DNA from 2 places in the Streptomyces sp. NPDC111656 genome. Region 2 is predicted to be linked to the other one. Evidence: riboswitches for the same ligand, from Rfam matches in the RefSeq annotation. Region 2 holds a riboswitch; the other holds the start of a gene.
What was found. Region 2 has a riboswitch for glycine ahead of gcvT (glycine cleavage system aminomethyltransferase GcvT). Riboswitches for the same ligand answer to the same signal wherever they lie in the genome.
Positions count from the first base shown of each region.

Region 1: it holds a riboswitch for glycine, as region 2 does, so the genes downstream of both, gcvP (aminomethyl-transferring glycine dehydrogenase) here and gcvT (glycine cleavage system aminomethyltransferase GcvT) in region 2, are expected to answer to the same signal.

Region 1 is NZ_JBVKCA010000001.1:4,535-13,558, reverse strand. Features, by position in the region: gene gcvP (aminomethyl-transferring glycine dehydrogenase) at 1-2,040, opposite strand, end outside; glycine riboswitch at 2,221-2,316, opposite strand; gene ACZ7M3_RS00060 (PRC-barrel domain-containing protein) at 2,431-2,802, shown strand; gene ACZ7M3_RS00055 (DNA polymerase IV) at 2,918-4,312, opposite strand; gene ACZ7M3_RS00050 (MerR family transcriptional regulator) at 4,357-5,001, opposite strand; gene ACZ7M3_RS00045 (bifunctional nuclease family protein) at 5,309-5,782, opposite strand; gene ftsR (transcriptional regulator FtsR) at 5,869-6,633, opposite strand; gene ACZ7M3_RS00035 (FHA domain-containing protein) at 6,676-7,641, opposite strand; gene ACZ7M3_RS00030 (DUF881 domain-containing protein) at 7,703-8,545, opposite strand; gene ACZ7M3_RS00025 (small basic family protein) at 8,551-8,883, opposite strand; gene ACZ7M3_RS00020 (DUF881 domain-containing protein) at 8,880-9,024, opposite strand, start outside.
Region 2 is NZ_JBVKCA010000029.1:46,821-55,844, reverse strand. Features, by position in the region: gene ACZ7M3_RS46470 (ABC transporter ATP-binding protein) at 1-494, opposite strand, end outside; gene ACZ7M3_RS46465 (ABC transporter permease) at 491-1,489, opposite strand; gene ACZ7M3_RS46460 (ABC transporter substrate-binding protein) at 1,601-3,397, opposite strand; gene ACZ7M3_RS46455 (ABC transporter permease) at 3,468-4,475, opposite strand; gene ACZ7M3_RS46450 (enhanced serine sensitivity protein SseB C-terminal domain-containing protein) at 4,820-5,629, opposite strand; gene ACZ7M3_RS46445 (enhanced serine sensitivity protein SseB) at 5,828-6,631, opposite strand; gene ACZ7M3_RS46440 (AAA family ATPase) at 6,786-7,466, opposite strand; glycine riboswitch at 7,635-7,735, shown strand; glycine riboswitch at 7,736-7,847, shown strand; gene gcvT (glycine cleavage system aminomethyltransferase GcvT) at 7,882-9,000, shown strand.

The DNA of each region.
Region 1 (9,024 bases), on a different contig from region 2:
GTACACCTGGCCGCCCGCCTCGTGCACCTGCGCGCAGATGTCGGCGACGTGCTCCTCGAACACACCGTGCGTCGAGGGGTACGTGATCATCAGCACCGCGAGCTCGTCGCGGTGCTGCTCGATCTTCGCGCGCAGGTCCTCGACGTCGATCTCGCCGTCCTCGGCGGTCTTCACGACGACGACCTTCATGCCGGCCATCACGGCACTCGCGGCGTTCGTGCCGTGCGCGGAGGACGGGATCAGGCAGACCGTGCGCTGGTCGTCGCCGTTGGCCCGGTGGTAGCCGCGTACGGCCAGCAGCCCGGCCAGCTCGCCCTGGGAGCCCGCGTTCGGCTGGAGCGACACCTTGTCGTACCCGGTGACCTCGGCGAGCCGATCCTCCAGCTCCTGGATGAGGGTGAGATAGCCCTGCGCCTGCTCGGCGGGCACGAAGGGGTGCAGCTGGCCGAACTCGGGCCAGGTGACAGGTTCCATCTCGGTGGTCGCGTTGAGCTTCATGGTGCAGGAGCCCAGCGGGATCATGCCGCGGTCGAGCGCGTAGTCACGGTCGGACAGCTTGCGCAGGTAGCGCAGCATCGCGGTCTCGGAGCGGTACTGGTGGAAGACCGGGTGCGTGAGGTAGTCGTCGGTGCGCAGCAGCGCCGCGGGCAGCGTCTCCTCGGCGACGGCGTCCAGGGCCTCGATGTCGCCGTCGACGCCGAACGCGGTCCAGACGGCGCCCACCTGCTTGCGGGCGGTGGTCTCGTCGCAGGCGATCGACACGTGGTCGGCGTCGACGAGGTGGAGGTTGACGCCCCCGTTGCGCGCGCCCGCCACGACCTCGGCGGCCCGGCCCGGCACCCGCACGGTCAGCGTGTCGAAGTAGGAACCGTGCACGACCTCGACCCCGCCGGCCGTCAGGCCCGCGGCAAGGATCGTGGCGTACCGGTGCGTACGCCGCGCGATGGTCCGCAGGCCCTCGGGACCGTGGTAGACGGCGTACATGCCGGCCATCACCGCGAGCAGCACCTGCGCCGTGCAGATGTTGCTGGTCGCCTTCTCACGGCGGATGTGCTGCTCCCGCGTCTGCAGGGCGAGCCGGTACGCCTTGTGTCCGTCGGCGTCCACGGAGACTCCCACCAGCCGGCCGGGCAGGCTGCGCGCGAACTTCTCACGCACCGCCATGTATCCGGCGTGCGGACCGCCGAAGCCCATCGGCACGCCGAAGCGCTGGGTCGTACCGATCGCGATGTCGGCGCCGAGCTCACCGGGCGAGGCGAGCAGCGTGAGGGCGAGCAGGTCGGCGGCGACCGTGACGACCGCGCCGAGCTCGTGCGCCTGCTCGATGACGGGCTTCAGATCGCGTACGACACCGGAGGCACCCGGGTACTGGATCAGCACACCGTTGATCTCCCGCCCGGCGATCTCCGCCGGGATGCCCTCGCCCAGGTCGGCGACGACGATCTCGACGCCGGTCGGCTCCGCGCGGGTCTCGATGACGGCGACGGTCTGCGGCAGGGTGTCCGCGTCGATCAGGAAGAGGCCCTTCTTGTTCTTTCCCATGCGCCGCGACAGCGCCATCGCCTCGGCGGCGGCGGTGCCCTCGTCGAGCAGCGAGGCGCCGGAGGTGGGCAGCCCGGTCAGCTCGGCGACGACAGTCTGGAAGTTCAGCAGCGCTTCGAGCCGCCCCTGGGAGATCTCCGGCTGGTAAGGCGTGTACGCGGTGTACCAGGCCGGGTTCTCCATGACGTTGCGCAGGATCACCGGCGGCGTGAACGTGCCGTAGTAGCCGAGGCCGATCATCGAGTCGAGCACCTGGTTGCGGTCCGCGAGGGAGCGCAGCTCGGCCAGTACCTCGGCCTCGGTGCGCGCGCCCGGCAGCTCCAGCGCCTCGGCGTTCTTGATGACGTCCGGCACCGCGGCGGCCGTCAGCTCGTCGAGCGAGCCGTACCCGACCTGCGCGAGCATCTTGGCCCGCGCCTCGGAGTCGGGCCCGATGTGGCGCTGCTCGAAGGGGATTCCCTGTTCGAGCTCGGAGAGCGGAATGCGATGGGCGGTCATTGCGGAGGCCTCCTGGTCTGACACGACCTTCGAGGGGCACCACGGCGTGGGTACCCCGACGGCCTCCCCCTCTGTCATCTCAACCTGAGAGCTTCACCGGCCCGCCCGCTCGCTGCGACCCGGCTTTCACCGTCGGTGAGGGCGGAGGCCTTCGACACCCGCCCTGCTTTCCAGAGTGACCTCGTCCGTGCGGTACGTGTGCCTGAGAGATTCCGGGGAGGATTTGCTCCTTCGGCGCCTCCGATGTTGTCTGGAGGACTCTCCCGCACGGGGTCAGCAGCCGCTTGCCAGCCTACCAGCGAGGACAACGCACGAGCTTTCGAGTGGCCACCTTCCCGAATGTGCTCTTTTGTAGTGCTTACGGATGAGTTGCTAGCGAGTGGAGGGACCGTGCAGACCGACATCGATCCGCGCAACCTGATCGGCCGCAAGGCGCTCGACCGCAACGGCGCCAAGATCGGCACGGTCGACGAGGTCTATCTCGACGACGCGACCGGCGTCCCGGAGTGGGCCGCCATACGGACAGGCCTGTTCAGCAGGGACGCCTTCGTCCCCCTGGAGCCCAGCGAAGTCGTCGAGGGCACGCTGCGTGTCCCCTTCGACCGCGCCCTGATCAAGGACGCCCCCGACTTCGGCGTGGGCCGCCACCTCTCCCCCGAACAGGAACTCCAGCTCTACCACCACTACGGCCTGGACGTGACACCCCCGCCCCCACCGCCGGACCGCGACTTCGGCCGCCTGGCAGGCACGGACGAGGGTTGACTTCTCTGATGGGGCCCACCTGACGGGCCCCGAAAGGGGCGCGGGGCTCTGACATCATGCGGCTCCGCCGCGTGGGCGCGACCAGCCACATTCCGACCGCGGCGCTGATCCGACTTCACCCCCCACGGCGTTCGCAAACAGTCCCCCGCACCAACGGCAACGGCTCCGCCAACTCCAACGCAACATCATCCGTACGAAACGTCCGCACACGCCCCGGCTCGGAGTAGGGCGTCTCGAACCGCACGGTCACCCTCCCGAGCCCACTCCCCTGCACCCATCCGTGCCCGTACTCCGCATGCCGCACGTCATGCCCCGCAGGCCACCGCCGCTCGGCAGGCGGCGCCTGCTCGGCAGCCACTTCCTCCGCCCCCTCCTCGTCCGGATGCTCCAGCACCGCCGACTCCCCCGCGGCGGCCTCCGCCTCCGCTTGCGCCTGCGCCTGGGCCTGGGCGAACAGGTCTTCCTGCGTGTAGTCGGCGAGCCCCGAGACGCCGACTCCCAGCAGCCGCACGCCCCCGGTCGTGTCCACCGCCTCCAGAAGCCGCGCGGCAGCCTCCCGTACGACGCCGGGGTCGTCCGTCGGTCCCCGCAGCGTCTCGGACCGGGTCAGCGTCGAGAAGTCGTACCTCCGCACCTTCAGCACGATGGTCCGCCCGGACAGCCCCGCATCCCGCAACCGCCGCACACACCGGTCGGCGAGCCGCTGCACCTCCAGGCCGACCCGCATCCGGTCGTGGATGTCCACGTCGTACGTGTCCTCCACCGACACGGACTTCGTCTCCCGCTCGGCCACCACGGGCCGCTCGTCGTGCGCCAGCGCCATCGCGTACAGCGCGTGCCCGTGCGCCTTCCCCACCAGCCGCACGAGTTCGTCCTCCCCCGCCTCGGCGATCTCGTCGACCGTGGTGATCCCGGCCCGGCGCAGATGGTCCCCGGTCGCGGGCCCGACACCCGGCAGCGTCCGCACCGACATCGGCCCCAGCAGCGCGCGCTCCGTCCCAGGTTCTATGACCACGAGACCGTCGGGCTTCGCCTGCTCCGAAGCGATCTTGGCGAGCATCTTGGACGCGGCGAGCCCCACCGAACCCGTCAGCCCCGTGACGGCGCGGATGTCCGCGCGCAGCTTCGCCCCGGCCAGCCGCGCGGAAGCCTCGTCCCAGGCCGCGTCCCCCGCCTCCAGATCGACGAACGCCTCGTCCAGGCTCAGCGGCTCCACCAGCGGCGACAACGCCCCCAGCAGCCCCATCACCTGCTCGCTGACCTCCCGGTAGAGCGTGAAGCGGGGCACGAGATACGCGGCGTTCGGCGCCAGCCGCCGTGCCTGGGCCATGGGCATCGCCGAGTGCACCCCGAAGACCCGTGCCTCGTACGAGGCGGTCGCGACGACTCCGCGGGGTCCGAGCCCGCCCACGACGACGGCCTTCCCGCGCAGGCTCGGCTTGGCTGCCTGCTCCGCCGAGGCGAAGAAGGCATCCATGTCGAGATGCAGGATCGTAGGCGCGGTTCTCACATGTCCGATGCTGCCCTACGCCACTGACAATGCCTCTGCGGACCTCAGACGGCCCGATTGCGCCGGCGCGCCAGCTCGTCCGTCGGGTTGTGCCCGACGAGCGTCTCACCCGTGTCCACGCGCTCCCCGTGCAACTGCGAGAGCGCGCTCTCGACGTCCCGCCACACCACGCCCACGGCGATCCCGAAGACGCCCTGACCGCCCTGCAACAGGGCGTGGACCTCGTCGGGCGAGGAGCATTCGTAGACGGTCGCGCCGTCGCTCATCAGCGTCATCCGCTCCAGGTCCCGGAAGCCGCGTTCCCTGAGGTGCTGGACCGTGGTGCGGATGTTCTGCAACGACACTCCCGTGTCGAGGAACCGCTTCACGATCTTCAGGACGACGACATCCCGGAAGCTGTAGAGCCGCTGGGTCCCCGACCCGTAGGCGGGCCGCACGCTCGGTTCGACCAGGCCTGTCCTGGCCCAGTAGTCCAGCTGCCGGTAGGTGATGCCCGCGGCGGCACACGCCGTGGGACCGCGGTAGCCGATCTCCTCGGCAGCCGCCCCACCCTCACCGGACTCACCGGACACCGCTGTCGGCCGCTGCGGAACGTGATCGGCCGCGCTGCCGTGAAGCGGGTACGGGCCGCTCTCCCCCAGACTTCGTCCGGGGGCACCCCCAGCCGTACCGTCGCCGCTGCTTCTCACGCCGACCTCCGTCCTTGACCTGCCCTCTCGACGGTAGGCAGTCACCGGGGGTGCGTCAACGATCGCCACACTCGGCACGCCGAGTGATAATCACCCTAGGAGTGGTTTCCCGTGTCCCACCGCGGGGAAAGGCTAGCCGAATGCTCTTGGAGCGGGCCGCAGCGCGCCACACGGGCCACGGGCAATTGCCGCCCCGGAGGCCTACGATCCAGTGGCTTGGCCGATCCATCGGCTTGCCAGGGGGTGGACGCCACGCCCGCTCCTCGAGCCCGGGCGCCGACCGCCCACCCGCGGGCGATCGGTCCCCTCACTGACTGTTGGTCCCGAAGTCCTCGGGCGAGATCTGGTCGAGGAACTCGCGGAACTTCTCCACCTCGTCCTCCTGCTCGTCCGGGATCGCGATGCCGGCATCGTCCAGCACACCGTCGCTGCCGTAGATCGGCGTTCCGGTGCGCAGCGCCAGCGCTATGGCGTCGGACGGGCGGGCGCTGACCTCGACCCCGCTGGCGAACACCAGCTCCGCGTAGAAGACCCCCTCGCGCAGATCAGTGATGCGCACCTCGGTGAGCTCCTGGCCGACGGCTTCCAGCACGTCCTTGAACAGGTCGTGGGTCAGCGGTCGCGCGGGGGCCATGCCCTGCTGGGCGAAGGCGATCGCCGTCGCCTCCCCCGGTCCGATCCAGATGGGGAGGTAACGGTCGCCTCCCACTTCACGCAGGAGCACGATCGGTTGGTTGGAGGGCATTTCGACCCGGACACCTACGACATCGAGCTCGTTCACACAGCAACCCTAGGCCGTGCCCGGGATGTTTGGGTAGTCGGGCACAGAACGGGGGGCCGATCCGGACGCCCACCGGGCACTTCGGGTCAGGGCAGCCGGACGCCCAGCGCGGTCTGCACCAGCGCCGCGTGCAGCTTCACCGTGAGTCCCGCCAGCTCCTTCGTACGGGCCTCGGCGTGCGCCCTGGTCTGCGGATTGCGATGGCGCCGCAATGGGGCCACCACCTGGTCCACGAGCCCCGCGTCTCGTTCGGCCGCGGCCTTCATCGCGCGCAAATGGCGCGGCTCGATCCCGAACCGCCCGAGCTCGACGACGAGCGCGGCGACCGTCACCGCCTCGGCGTCATATACCCCGTCCGCAAGCGGGGCGAGGAGTCCGTACGACTCCCACTCCTGAAGCTCCTGCTCACCGATCTCGGCGGCGGCCAGCAGCTCCGCACGGCCCACCCGGGCCGCTGGGGGTGCCTCGGACTCCCCGAAGAGGTCACCGAGCCCACCGAACGGCTCCCCGTCGTCGGAGTCGCGCTGCCGCCCCACGGACGGCAGCCGCACCGGCTCCCCACGCTCCAGAGCGTCCAGATGCTCGCGGATCACCTTCAACGGCAGATAGTGGTCCCGCTGCATCCGCAGTACGTGCCCGAGGCGCTCGACGTCGGCCTGGCTGAACTTGCGATACCCCGAGGGGGTCCGCTGCGGCTCGATGAGCCCCTCCGACTCCAGGAACCGGATCTTGGAGATCGTGACTTCGGGGAACTCGTCGCGCAGCGTGTTCAGCACCGAGCCGATGCTCATCAGCCCACTGTCCGCTGCGGCGGTACCGCTCCCGGCACCGCCGCTCGGTGATCGAAGCATGGACCTTCCTGAGGGTCCCCCCGGACGGAGTCCGGGGGAGGGTCAGATGCCTCGCTGGCTCGCGTAGAAGACCAGCCGGTACTTGCCGATCTGCACCTCGTCACCGTTCGACAGCGGGACCGAGTCGATTCGCTCCCTGTTGACGTACGTACCGTTCAGGCTGCCCACGTCGGCGACCGTGAACGAGCCGTCCGCGGCGCGACGAAACTCCACATGACGACGTGACACGGTCACGTCGTCCAGGAAGATGTCGCTCTGCGGATGACGACCGGCCGTGGTCAGGTCGCTGTCCAGCAGGAAGCGGCTGCCCGAATTGGGACCGCGGCGTACCACCAGGAGCGCCGAGCCGAGCGGCAGCGCGTCGACGGCCGCCTGCGCCTCCGGAGAGAGCGTCGGCATCTGCGTCTGGCCGGTGACCTCGGCATCGTAGGCCTCGATGCCCGAGATGGAGATCGTGGACGTGGTCTCGGACGGACGCTCCGGGACCGCACCGGGTCGCAGCGGCGCACCGCAGTTGGAGCAGAAGCGGCTGTTCTCCGCGTTGCGGTTACCGCACCTCGTACACACCAGGGCCGACATGGACGGATCCTCCTGCCGCGGCTGCCCCCCAGGGGCATGGGACGCGTACGGGTCGGAGGCGAACCCTCCACCCGCACTTGAGGCTGACGGTTCCCCGAAACCTATGCGTCCGGACTGGGCAGGGTCAACAGACGGCGCGCCCTGACCACCGGGAATGTCACCGACCTGGTCCCGGAACAACGGGCGGTCGCCGCTCTGGCCCTCCGCGTCTCCATGGCGTGGTGCACGGTGTCGGGCAGTCGCGTTGTCGCTGCCCTCTCCTCGTGCGCTCTTGCCGAACAACTTCGCAAACAACTTCACGGGCGATTCCCCTTGACCGAAACAGACCCGCCCGTGGGGCAGGACGAACACTGATTGAACACACCGGTCGACCCGGACATCCTCACAACGTCCGTATCCACCAGACAGTTTCCACCACGCACCACCCAATCGGTGCGCCGACCCCCCGCAACCTCATGCCCTCGCCGGACGACGCCCATGCACCCCCGGTTCACTGGGAGGACGACCGAGCGTAGTCAGGCTGCTTCGCAGCCCGCAAGGCGTCCACAATGATCTTCGTCGCACGCTCCACCGTGACGGTGGCCTGCTCCTTCTCGAGAGTCTGCACCACACCTCCGGGGATGTTGAGCGCCGGCTCAAGGTCCTGCGGCTTACCGATGACCTTGAAACGATAGGGCTGGGTGATCTTGTTCCCGTCGACGCTCACGCCCTTGCCGGAGTCGGCCAGATAGGTGCTGGCGACGACCCGTACACCGTTCACCTGGATCGCCTCCGCGCCGGCGGCGCGCAGTTCCTGGATCGCGTCAAGCAGCATGTCGGCCTTGACCGTCCCCTTCGTGTCGTTGATCGTCAGCGTGATGCCGGGTCCCTGCGCCGCCACCGTGCCCGCCAGAATGCCGAGTTGCTTCTCCTTCTCGGCGGTCTGCTTGCGGGCCTCCGCGGCCTGGTTCGAGCTGTTCTCCAGCTCGGTGCGCTGATCTTCGAGACCCTGCTTCTCGTCTTCTAGACGCTGCGTACGGTTGTCGAGTTCATCGAGGATGCGTACGAGATCTTCTTGGCGCGCGCCGCGCAGGGCGCTGCCGCTGTCGCTGTTGGAGGCCACCTGGACGGCCAGACCGAAGCCGAGGCCGAACAGAAGCAGGGCGACGATGAGTTGCGCGCGGGTGACCCGCGGCGGCCACACCCCCTTCAGCAGCCGCTGCCGGCCGGTCAGCGACGGCTCGTCCTTCTCGTCACGCTGCTCGGACTCCGAACTCTCGGGAGCCGCGGCCGGGACCTCTTCGGGAAGCTCCCTGCGCAGCCGGTTCTCGGGTGTCTCGCCTTCGTTGCTCATCGGCCTCACGCCCGGAAGACGTGCCGACGGATCGCCGCGGCGTTGGAGAAGATGCGGATGCCGAGGACGACCACGACGCCGGTGGAGAGTTGGGCGCCCACGCCCAACTTGTCGCCCAGGAAGACGATCAGTGCGGCCACGACCACGTTCGACAGGAAGGAGACCACGAAGACCTTGTCGTCGAAGATGCCGTCGAGCATCGCCCGCAGCCCTCCGAAGACGGCGTCCAGCGCCGCCACGACGGCGATCGGAAGGTAAGGCTCGACGACCGCCGGAACCTCGGGCCGGACCAACAATCCAGCCACGACTCCCACGACGAGGCCCAGTACGGCGATCACGATGTGCCCTTCTCTGTGCTCGGCTGCGCTGTACGTACGATCACACTCGGTGCGGCGGACAACTGGACGTCCTTTTCGACGGAAATGGCGGTCCGGATGCCGTAGTTCTCCTGCAGGGCGTGCAGATACAGGCCGTCGGCA
Region 2 (9,024 bases):
ATACCCACCCGGTCGAGCATCTCGACCGCGCGGCGCTTCGCCGTCTTCTTGTCCACGTTGTTGTGGATGCGGTACGCCTCCACGATCTGCTGACCGATCGTGTAGTACGGATGCAGCGCGGACAGCGGATCCTGGAAGATCATCGCCATCTCGCGGCCGCGCAGCTCGCGTACGTAGTCCGGGTCGGCGGACAGCAGTTCGGTGCCGTTCAGCCAGATCTCGCCGGAGATCTGCGCCTTGCGCTTGCCGTACTGGCCGGCCGTGTGCAGGCCCATGATGCCGAGCGAGGTCACCGACTTGCCGGAGCCGGACTCGCCCACGATCCCGAGGGTCTTGCCCTTCTCCAGCTGGAAGCTGAGCCCGTCGACGGACTTGACCAGGCCGTCGTCGGTCGGGAAGTGCACCTTCAGGTCGCGTACTTCGAGGAAGGCGGAGGGCGCGGGCGAGTCCTTGACGGGCTCGGCCACCGCTCCGCTCTTGCTGAGTTCGGTCATGAGAGCCTCACTCGGGGGTCGATCACGGCGTACAGGACGTCCACCACGAGGTTGGCGATCAGCACCGCGAGAGAAGTGATCAGGGTGACGCCCAGGATGATGGGCAGGTCCTGGTTCCGGATGGCGTCGAGCACCGCGCGGCCGAGGCCGGGCAGGTTGAACGTCGACTCCGTCAGGATGGCGCCGCCGATGAGGGCGCCGAGGTCCATGCCCAGCATGGTGAGGATGGGGGTCATCGTGGAACGCATGGCGTGCTTGCCGATGACGACCTGCTCCTTGAGGCCCTTGGCACGTGCCGTGCGGATGTAGTCCTCGCCGAGGATCTCCAGCATGGTGGCGCGGGTGATCCGGGCGTACATCGCCGCGTAGAGAAACGCGAGGGTGATCCAGGGCAGGATCATGCCGCCGAACCAGCCGCTGATGCTCTGGTCGAAAGGCACGTACTGCGCGTTGATCCATTTCAGGCCGAAGGCGAAGATCGCCAGGCTGAGCAGACCGGTGAAGTAGATGGGGAGGGAGACACCCGCCAGGGCGACGACCATCGCGCCACGGTCCCAGATGGTGCCCCGCTTGAGGGCGGAGAGCACACCGGCCGCGACACCGAAGACCAGCCACAGCACGGCGGCACCGAGCGCGAGACCCAGGGTCACCGGGAAGCGGTCGGTGAGCACCGGCCAGACGGCCTGCTCGCTGCGGAAGGAATAACCGAAGCAGGGCGCGGCACAGTGCGTGACGTCGCCACCGCCCGAGTAGGTGCGTCCGGCGAAGATGCCCTTGAAGAACTCCCAGACCTGGGAGTAGATCGGGTCGCTCAGGCCCAGCTTCTGCCGTACGGCCTCGACAGCGGCCGGGTCGGCCTGCTTGCCCACGAAGCTCGAGGCGATGTCCACGCCCGCCCACTTGGGGACGAGGAAGAAGATGCCGAAGACCACCATGACGATGACCACGAGCATCACTGCGGCGGCGAACAGCCGCCTGATGAGGTAAGCGAGCACAGCTTACGGCCCGCCGCGGGGCCGCGGGCCACCGGAGGTCATCCGATGGCCCGCGACCACGCCGCGCCGGCCTTCACCTGCCTTTCGTGCCTGTACGGCGGGTGTGCCGGTTTACTTCTTCGGGTTCTTCAGGCCGAGGTTGACGAAGTCGTACGTACCGCTGTAGTTGTCCGTCGTGTAGACGTTCGCGAGGTTGTCGCCGCGCCAGTTGATGAACTTCTCGAAGGTGAAGGGCAGGTAGTACGCGCCCTCCATGACCTTGTGGTTGATCTCGGTCGAGAGCTTGGTCTTGCCCGCGTCGTCCAGCGTGGTGACGTACTGGTCGAACAGACCGTCGATGGTCTTGTCGTTGATCAGGGCGAAGTTGTTGTTACCGCTCGGCGCGATGTACTTGCTGTCCCACAGCGGCAGACCGAAGCCCTGGACGGTCGGGAAGTCCGGACCCCAGCCCATGATGATGATGCCGTAGCCCTTCTTCTTCACGTTCTCGGGGCTGCCGATGATGCCGGTGGTCTGCGAACCGTCGAACTGGTCGATCTGCGCGGTGATGCCGACCTTCTTCAGCGACGCCTGCAGCGACTGGGCCGTGGCCACCTCGACCGGCTTGTTGTTGCGCACCGCGATGGTGGTGGAGAAGCCGTTCGGCTTGCCGCACGCCTTCAGCGCCGCCTTGGCCTTCTCGACGTTGCCGTTCTTGTCGGCGCCGGCGATGTTGTACGGGTCGTACTTCTGGCCCTCGGCGCCCGGGACGGACGGCGGGAGCATGTTGGTGCCGATGTCGCCACCGGCGACCGGGCCACCGCGCGCGGTCTGCAGCGAGACGTGGTCCGCGCCGAGGATGACGGCCTTGCGGCACTCGACGTTGTCGAACGGCTTCACGCTCTGCGGGAAGGCCGCGTACCGGATGTAACCCGAGATCGGGTTGTCCAGGTTGGCCTTGTGCTCCTTCAGGGCGGTGGTGCGGCCCTGCGGGGACATGCCGGTCTGGTTGATGTCCAGGTCCAGGTCACCGTTGAGCAGGCGCTGGTCCAGCTGGTTGGCGTCCGAGTAGAACTGGACGGTGATCTTGTCCGGGTACGCCTTGCGGACCGGGTCCGAGGACTGCTTCCAGTTCGTGTTGCGCACCAGCGTCAGGCTCTTGCCCGGGCTGTACGACTCGAACTTGTACGGGCCGGAGGAGAACGGCTTCAGGCTGTACTTGGACTTGGTGTCCATGTCCTGGCGGACCGGGGAGGCCGAGACCAGACCCAGCACCTCCTGGAAGTCCGAGTTGGCCTTGGGGAGGTGGAAGACGATCGTCTTGTCGTCCGGCGTGGTGATGGCCTTCAGGCCCAGCTTGTCCTTGGACGTGTCCTTGTAGGGACCCTTGTACTCGCCCTTGGGGTCCAGGAAGTCCTTGAGGTACGTCGGACCGCCGGACAGCACGTCCTGCGCCCACACGCGCTCGATGCCGTACTTCACGTCCTTGGACGTGATCGCCTTGCCGTCCTCCCACGTGATGCCGTCACGCAGGGTGTACGTGTAGGTCTTGCCGTCGTCGGTGACCTTGGCGAGACCGGTGGCGAGGTCCGGGGTCAGCTCGGCGCCGGCCTTGCCCGGCTCCGCCTTGCCCGTGACCAGCTGGCGGCTGTAGTAGCGCGCGAAGTCCCACATGAAGCCGTAGTAGCCACGCGTGGTGTCCCACGAGTCCGCGTCCTGGGCACCGCCGAACCGCAGCGTGCCGCCCTTCTTGACCAGGGAGGCCTGGGCGACCTTGTTGTTGGCGGCGTCGAAGCCGGCGGCGCCGGTCTTCGAACCGTTGTTGTCGTCGCTGCCGCCACCGCACGCCGCCGTGGTCAGCAGTGCGGCGACCGCAGCAGCGGCGGCAAACGCCTGCTTACGCCGCCCTGAGGTGCGTTGGGTAGTCACGATCTCGGATCCTCCGGATTTGATGAGAGACCCCGTGATTGGTGCCACGGGACGCTTGGGGTACGGCTGTTCAGCGGGATGCCTTCGGGTCCAGCGCATCCCGCACGCCGTCTCCGAAGAGGTTGAAGGCCAGGACGGTGATGAAGATCGCCACACCCGGGACCACCATGTACATGGGGTCGGACTCGTAGTAGTCGATCGCGCTCGACAGCATCTGTCCCCAGGACGAGGTGGGCGGCTTGACGCCCACGCCCAGGAAGCTGAGTGCCGCCTCGGTGAGGATGTTCGTGGGGATCATCATCGTCGTGTAGACGATGATCGGCGCGACCAGGTTGGGCAGCAGTTCCTTGAACAGGATGTAGAACCGCCCGGCCCCCAGCGAGCGGGCGGCCTCGACGTACTCGCGCTCACGCATCGAGAGCGTCTGGCCGCGCACCACGCGTCCGATGTAGGGCCAGCCGAAGAATCCGATGACCAGGATCATCACGAACACGCGCACGTTGGAGCCGGACAGGCCCAGCATGTCGTTCGGCATCACCGAGACCAGGGCGATCGTGAACAGGAGTTGCGGGAAGGCCAACAGGCCGTCCATCACGCGGCTGATGAGCGAGTCCACCCAGCCTCCGAAGAAGCCCGCCAGAATGCCGAGCACGGTGCCGAGGACGACCGCGACGACGGCGGAGAGGAAGCCCACCAGGAGCGAGACGCGGGCACCGTAGAGGATGCGGGCGAGGATGTCGCGGCCGTTGACGGGCTCGACGCCCAGCAGGTGGTCACCGCTGATGCCGCCCAATGACCCCGTGGGGGTGCCGAACAGAGGGTCGATCAGCTTCTCGTTGAAGGTGTCCGGGTCCTGACCGAGCAGGTTGGTGATCACTGGCGCCAGCAGGGCGACCACGATGAGGACGAGCACGATGATTCCGCCGGTCAGGGCGAGCTTGTCCCTCTTCAGGCGCTCCCAGGCGATCCGGCCCAGGGAACGTCCCTGCACGACCTTCTCGCCGGCGGTTGCAGCCGCCGCTTCTTCGGCCGCACTCGGTGTCGCGTCCGTGGTCGGCTCGTGCAATGGTGCCGTCATCTGGCAGGGACCCCTCTCAACCGGCGGTAGCCGGCCCACACGTGCCGCTCGTAGCGGCGTGATCAGTCCGTCGTACACAGGGGGTTAAACCCCCTGGAGCGGGAGTCTTCAACGCCTCGGCGATCTGTAGCCAGACTTGACGGTGAATGGATGCGTAAACGTGATGCTGTCAGGGGGGTTCCGTTATCCGGACGGCGGGTAACGGGGGTCGGACACGGGGCAGTTGGGACACCGGAGGTTAATCCGGGCATTACCCGGACGTTCCCTTGTGATCTACGCGCGAAGAAATGCAGAGCCGCGGTGAAGGACCCGCGCCGATCCTTCACGATTCGTCGGACTGCGGATCAGTATCCGGCGGGTGCCGGTGGATAGCCGTACCCACCCGCCATCGGAGCCTGGGCGGGGGCCGCGGGGGCCGCGTGGGCCTCGCGGTCGTAGAACGGCCGCGCATTGGCGCGCAGCCACAGCGCCACCGGGTCGTACTCGTCCGACATCGCGACGGTCGACACGGGCAGCCCGTCCGGAACCGCACCGATGGACTGCTGCATCATCGCCCGCACCGAGTCGACGGCGGGCGGCGAAGTGTCGTACACGTCCAGCCCGATGGCCAGATACGGCGCCCCGAGCGCCGGCTGCACCCAGGCCCGGCGCAGCGAGCGCACGGCGGTGGTGCGATGCGCGTTCTGCGTGAGCAGGGCGTAGAACTGCGGGATCTCGATGCCGGGTTCGGACAGTCGCAGCGGACCGGCGGGCTGGCGCTCCAGACCCGCCGCGATTCTGCGCAGATCGAGCCACGGGATGCCGACCCCGCCGCCCGGGGCGTGCGGATTGAGCCAGAGCCCGAAGTGGTCGGGGTAGAGGGTGCGGGCCACGTCGAGACCGTCGACGACCTCGTACGACCGGTTCCAGCCGCTGGCCGAGAGTTCCTGGGCGGAGGTGACGCACGGCGCGTAACCGAAGCCCTCCACCTCCATGTTCCCGTACTGGGCGTCCGGTGAGCCGGCCTGGCCGTGCCAGAGCAGCATCCACACCTGGCCGGACGACGGGGTCGCGAGCGCGCGAAGGAGCGCCTCGTAGGCGTCGTAACGCCCGGGCGTCACCTGGCGCAGCATGTGCTCGACCTGACCGGCCGCGGCCGTGCCCGACGCGCTCACCTTCAACCGCCCCTTCGCGAAGAAATCATGACGTCGACCAACACCTCGGCCGAACCCCGGCCGAGCCATGAAACCAGCTTAAGCGGCGAATGCGCTCCGCTGGGGGAGCCGTTGAGAGCTCGGGACTTGCTGTGTTCGGGTCGCAACAGGTCCGTTGTGGTTGCTCGCGCAGTTCCTCGCGCCCCTTTCGGGGCGCTTCTACTGGGTCTGCTGATAGAAGGGCCGTACTTGGGCTCGCATCCAGTCGGCCACCGGGTCCTGGGCGACGTCGAGGAGGACCAGGTTCACCGGCCACTTGACCGCGACGCGGGCGAGGGCGCGGGAGAGGGCCTCCATGGGGAGCGTCCGGAGGTCTCCCTCCCACACGGAGAGTTCGACCCCGACGAACATGACCGGGTCGTCGCCCTCGATGCTGGCCAGGCAGCGGCGGGCGGTCAGGACGACTCCCGTCGCCGCGAACTCGGCCGAGGCGGCGGCGAAGAATTCCACCGGGTCGTCCTGCCAGTCGGGCTCGTAGAGTTTCACCCGGCCACCACTCGTGGGCCCGTCCAGCGGGGTGCGCCCGGTCCGGCACAGCTCGGCGACCGCGAGGGGCGGCAGCGGCACGCCGACCGTCCCGTCCGGGTTGATCGCGATGCCGACCTGCGGGGGCAGCCCGCGGGCGAACTCGACCGCGGGCGCGATCGTGTACGACAGATGGCTGCCGGCGACCTGGCGGAACTGCTCCTCGGAGCTGAAGACCGGCACGTACGCCTGGCCCTCGATCTCCAGGGTGGGCAGGTCGAGGGATCCCGTGTGCGGTCCGCCGCCGTTGGGCAGCGGCACCCAGACGAAACTGCGGCCGAGGACCTCGACGATGCGGCCGCCGGCCGAGGGCACTCCGAGGGACGCGGAGAGCACCTCCTCCAGTTCGTTGCCCGGCCAGCCGCCATGCGAGTGGGGGTGCGGGCCGGGTTGCGGGTACGCCGGTACCGAGAAGTCCGGGAAGTCGGGGATGTCCATCTGTCTACCTGTCTACCTGTCTACCGCCTGCGGTGAACCACTGTTCTGGTGTTCTGGCTGGAAAGGTTAGTGGGCCTGTACGACTTCCCGACCGCTCTCGACTGCTCTCGGCCACCCCCTGCCGTTTCTCAGTCACCGAAGTCCCTGCCGTTTCTCAGTCGCCGAAGCCGATCCGCCGCAGTACGTCCGCCGCGTCCCGGTCGAGGAGCACCGCCGAGCCGCAGCCCTCCGGCAGGTCGCCCCGCTCGACGGAGCGCAGCAGCCGGGTGACCGCGCCCCGGTGACGGGCGAACGCGTACCGCGACACGCCCCGGCCGCGCTCGCGCTGGCCCTCCAGCGCCGTGCCGGGCGTGACGTCGAGCAGCAGCAGGTGGAGGGTGCCGCCGCGGCGCCGGGCCTCGCGGGCGAGCCAGCGGCGCACCCAGGCCTGCGAACCGCAGTCGTGCACGACGAGCCCGGCGCCGGAACGCAGGGCGCGACGCAGGCCCGCGTAGTGCGCGAGGCGGACGAGAGGCCGGTAGACGGCGTACGGCAGCCGCCCGCCCGTCCGCTCGTCCCAGCGGTCCCGGGTGTCCTGGGAGTCGATGCGCGGGCCCTCGACGGCGCGGCGCATCAGGGTCGACTTGCCGCTGCCCGGCAACCCGGTGACCACGACGACGTCGGCCGCCGCGAAGTGCAGACCGTGCGGAGAGTGTCCCGCGCGCGCTCTGAGGTCGCGGACGACGGCCGTCGGCAACGCTCCGCACGTCTCCCGGGTCCCTGCCGGGACACCGGGCTGCTCGGGCAGCGCGAGGCCCGAGGTCGTGGCGTACGCCGTGGTCCTGTTCACCGTGATCGTCCTCCCCTTGGGTGTGGAGTCCCATCCCCGTCGAGTGTAAAGAGAAGGTAATGCGCGGTGTCTCTCGTTTCCGTACGCGGACTGCCACAGGCCGGTTACAGATGCGGACTGCCGCGATCGGACGGCGCGTGCGATGATGTGCCCGCCAACTGCATACCGGCCGCTTGAATCCGCGCGGGAGAGTTCCGGGAACCTTCGGGTACCCGGGCGCCGAAGGAGCAAGTCCCTCCCTTGAATCTCTCAGGCCCCGTTACCGCGCGGGCGAGGCACATCTGAAAAGCGGGCCGCTGTCCAGTGGCTCCACCCAAGGTGCAAGTCAGGACCTCCGTTCGCGGGGTCGTGATGAACCTCTCAGGTTCCGATGACAGATGGGGAGGAACGACCTCGCCGTCATGCCTTGGGAGCCCCACCGATGAGCAGTAACGCACCCCGTCTCACCGCGCTCGATGCCCTGCATCGCTCGCTCGGCGCGACGATGACCGACTTCGCCGGCTGGGACATGCCCCTGCGCTACGGCTCCGAGCGCGACGAGCACCTCGCCGTGCGCACCCGGGCCGGTCTCTTCGACCTGTCGCACATGGGCGAGATCACGGTCACCGGACCGCAGGCCGCCGCCCTGCTCAACCACGCGCTGGTCGGCAACATCGCCTCCGTCGGCGTCGGCCGCGCCCGCTACACGATGATCTGCCGGGAGGACGGCGGCATCCTGGACGACCTGATCGTCTACCGGCTCGCCGAGAACGAGTACATGGTCGTCGCGAACGCCTCCAACGCCCAGGTGGTGCTGGACGCGCTGACCGAGCGCGCCGCCGGCTTCGACGCCCTCGTGCGCGACGACCGCGACGCGTACGCGCTGATCGCCGTGCAGGGCCCCGAGTCCCCCGGCATCCTCAAGTCGCTCACCGACGCCGACCTGGACGGGCTGAAGTACTACGCGGGCCTGCCGGGCACCGTCGCGGGCGTCCCGGCGCTGATCGCCCGCACGGGCTACACGGGCGAGGACGGCTTCGAGCTGTTCGTGGCCCCGTCCGACGCCGAGAAGCTGTGGCAGGCGCTGACGGACGCGGGCACGCCCGTCGGGCTCGCCCCCTGCGGCCTCTCCTGCCGCGACACGCTGCGCCTGGAGGCGGGCATGCCGCTGTACGGGCATGAGCTGACCACCTCGCTCACCCCCTTCGACGCGGGGCTCGGGCGGGTCGTGAAGTTCGAGAAGGAGGGGGACTTCGTGGGGCGTGCCGCGCTCCAGGAGGCCGCCACCCGCGCCGAGGAGAACCCCCCGCGGGTACTCGTCGGGCTTGTCGCCGAGGGCCGCCGCGTGCCGCGCGCCGGGTACCCGGTCGTCGCCGACGGCAAGGTGATCGGCGAGGTCACCTCCGGCGCGCCCTCCCCGACGCTGGGCAAGCCGATCGCGATGGCGTACGTCGACGCCGCGCACGCCGCGCCGGGCACGGCCGGGGTCGGCGTGGACATCCGGGGCAGCCATGAGCCGTACGAGGTCGTGGCGCTGCCGTTCTACAAGCGCCAGAAGTAGCTTCGGGGCCGAAAGGGCCCCGTC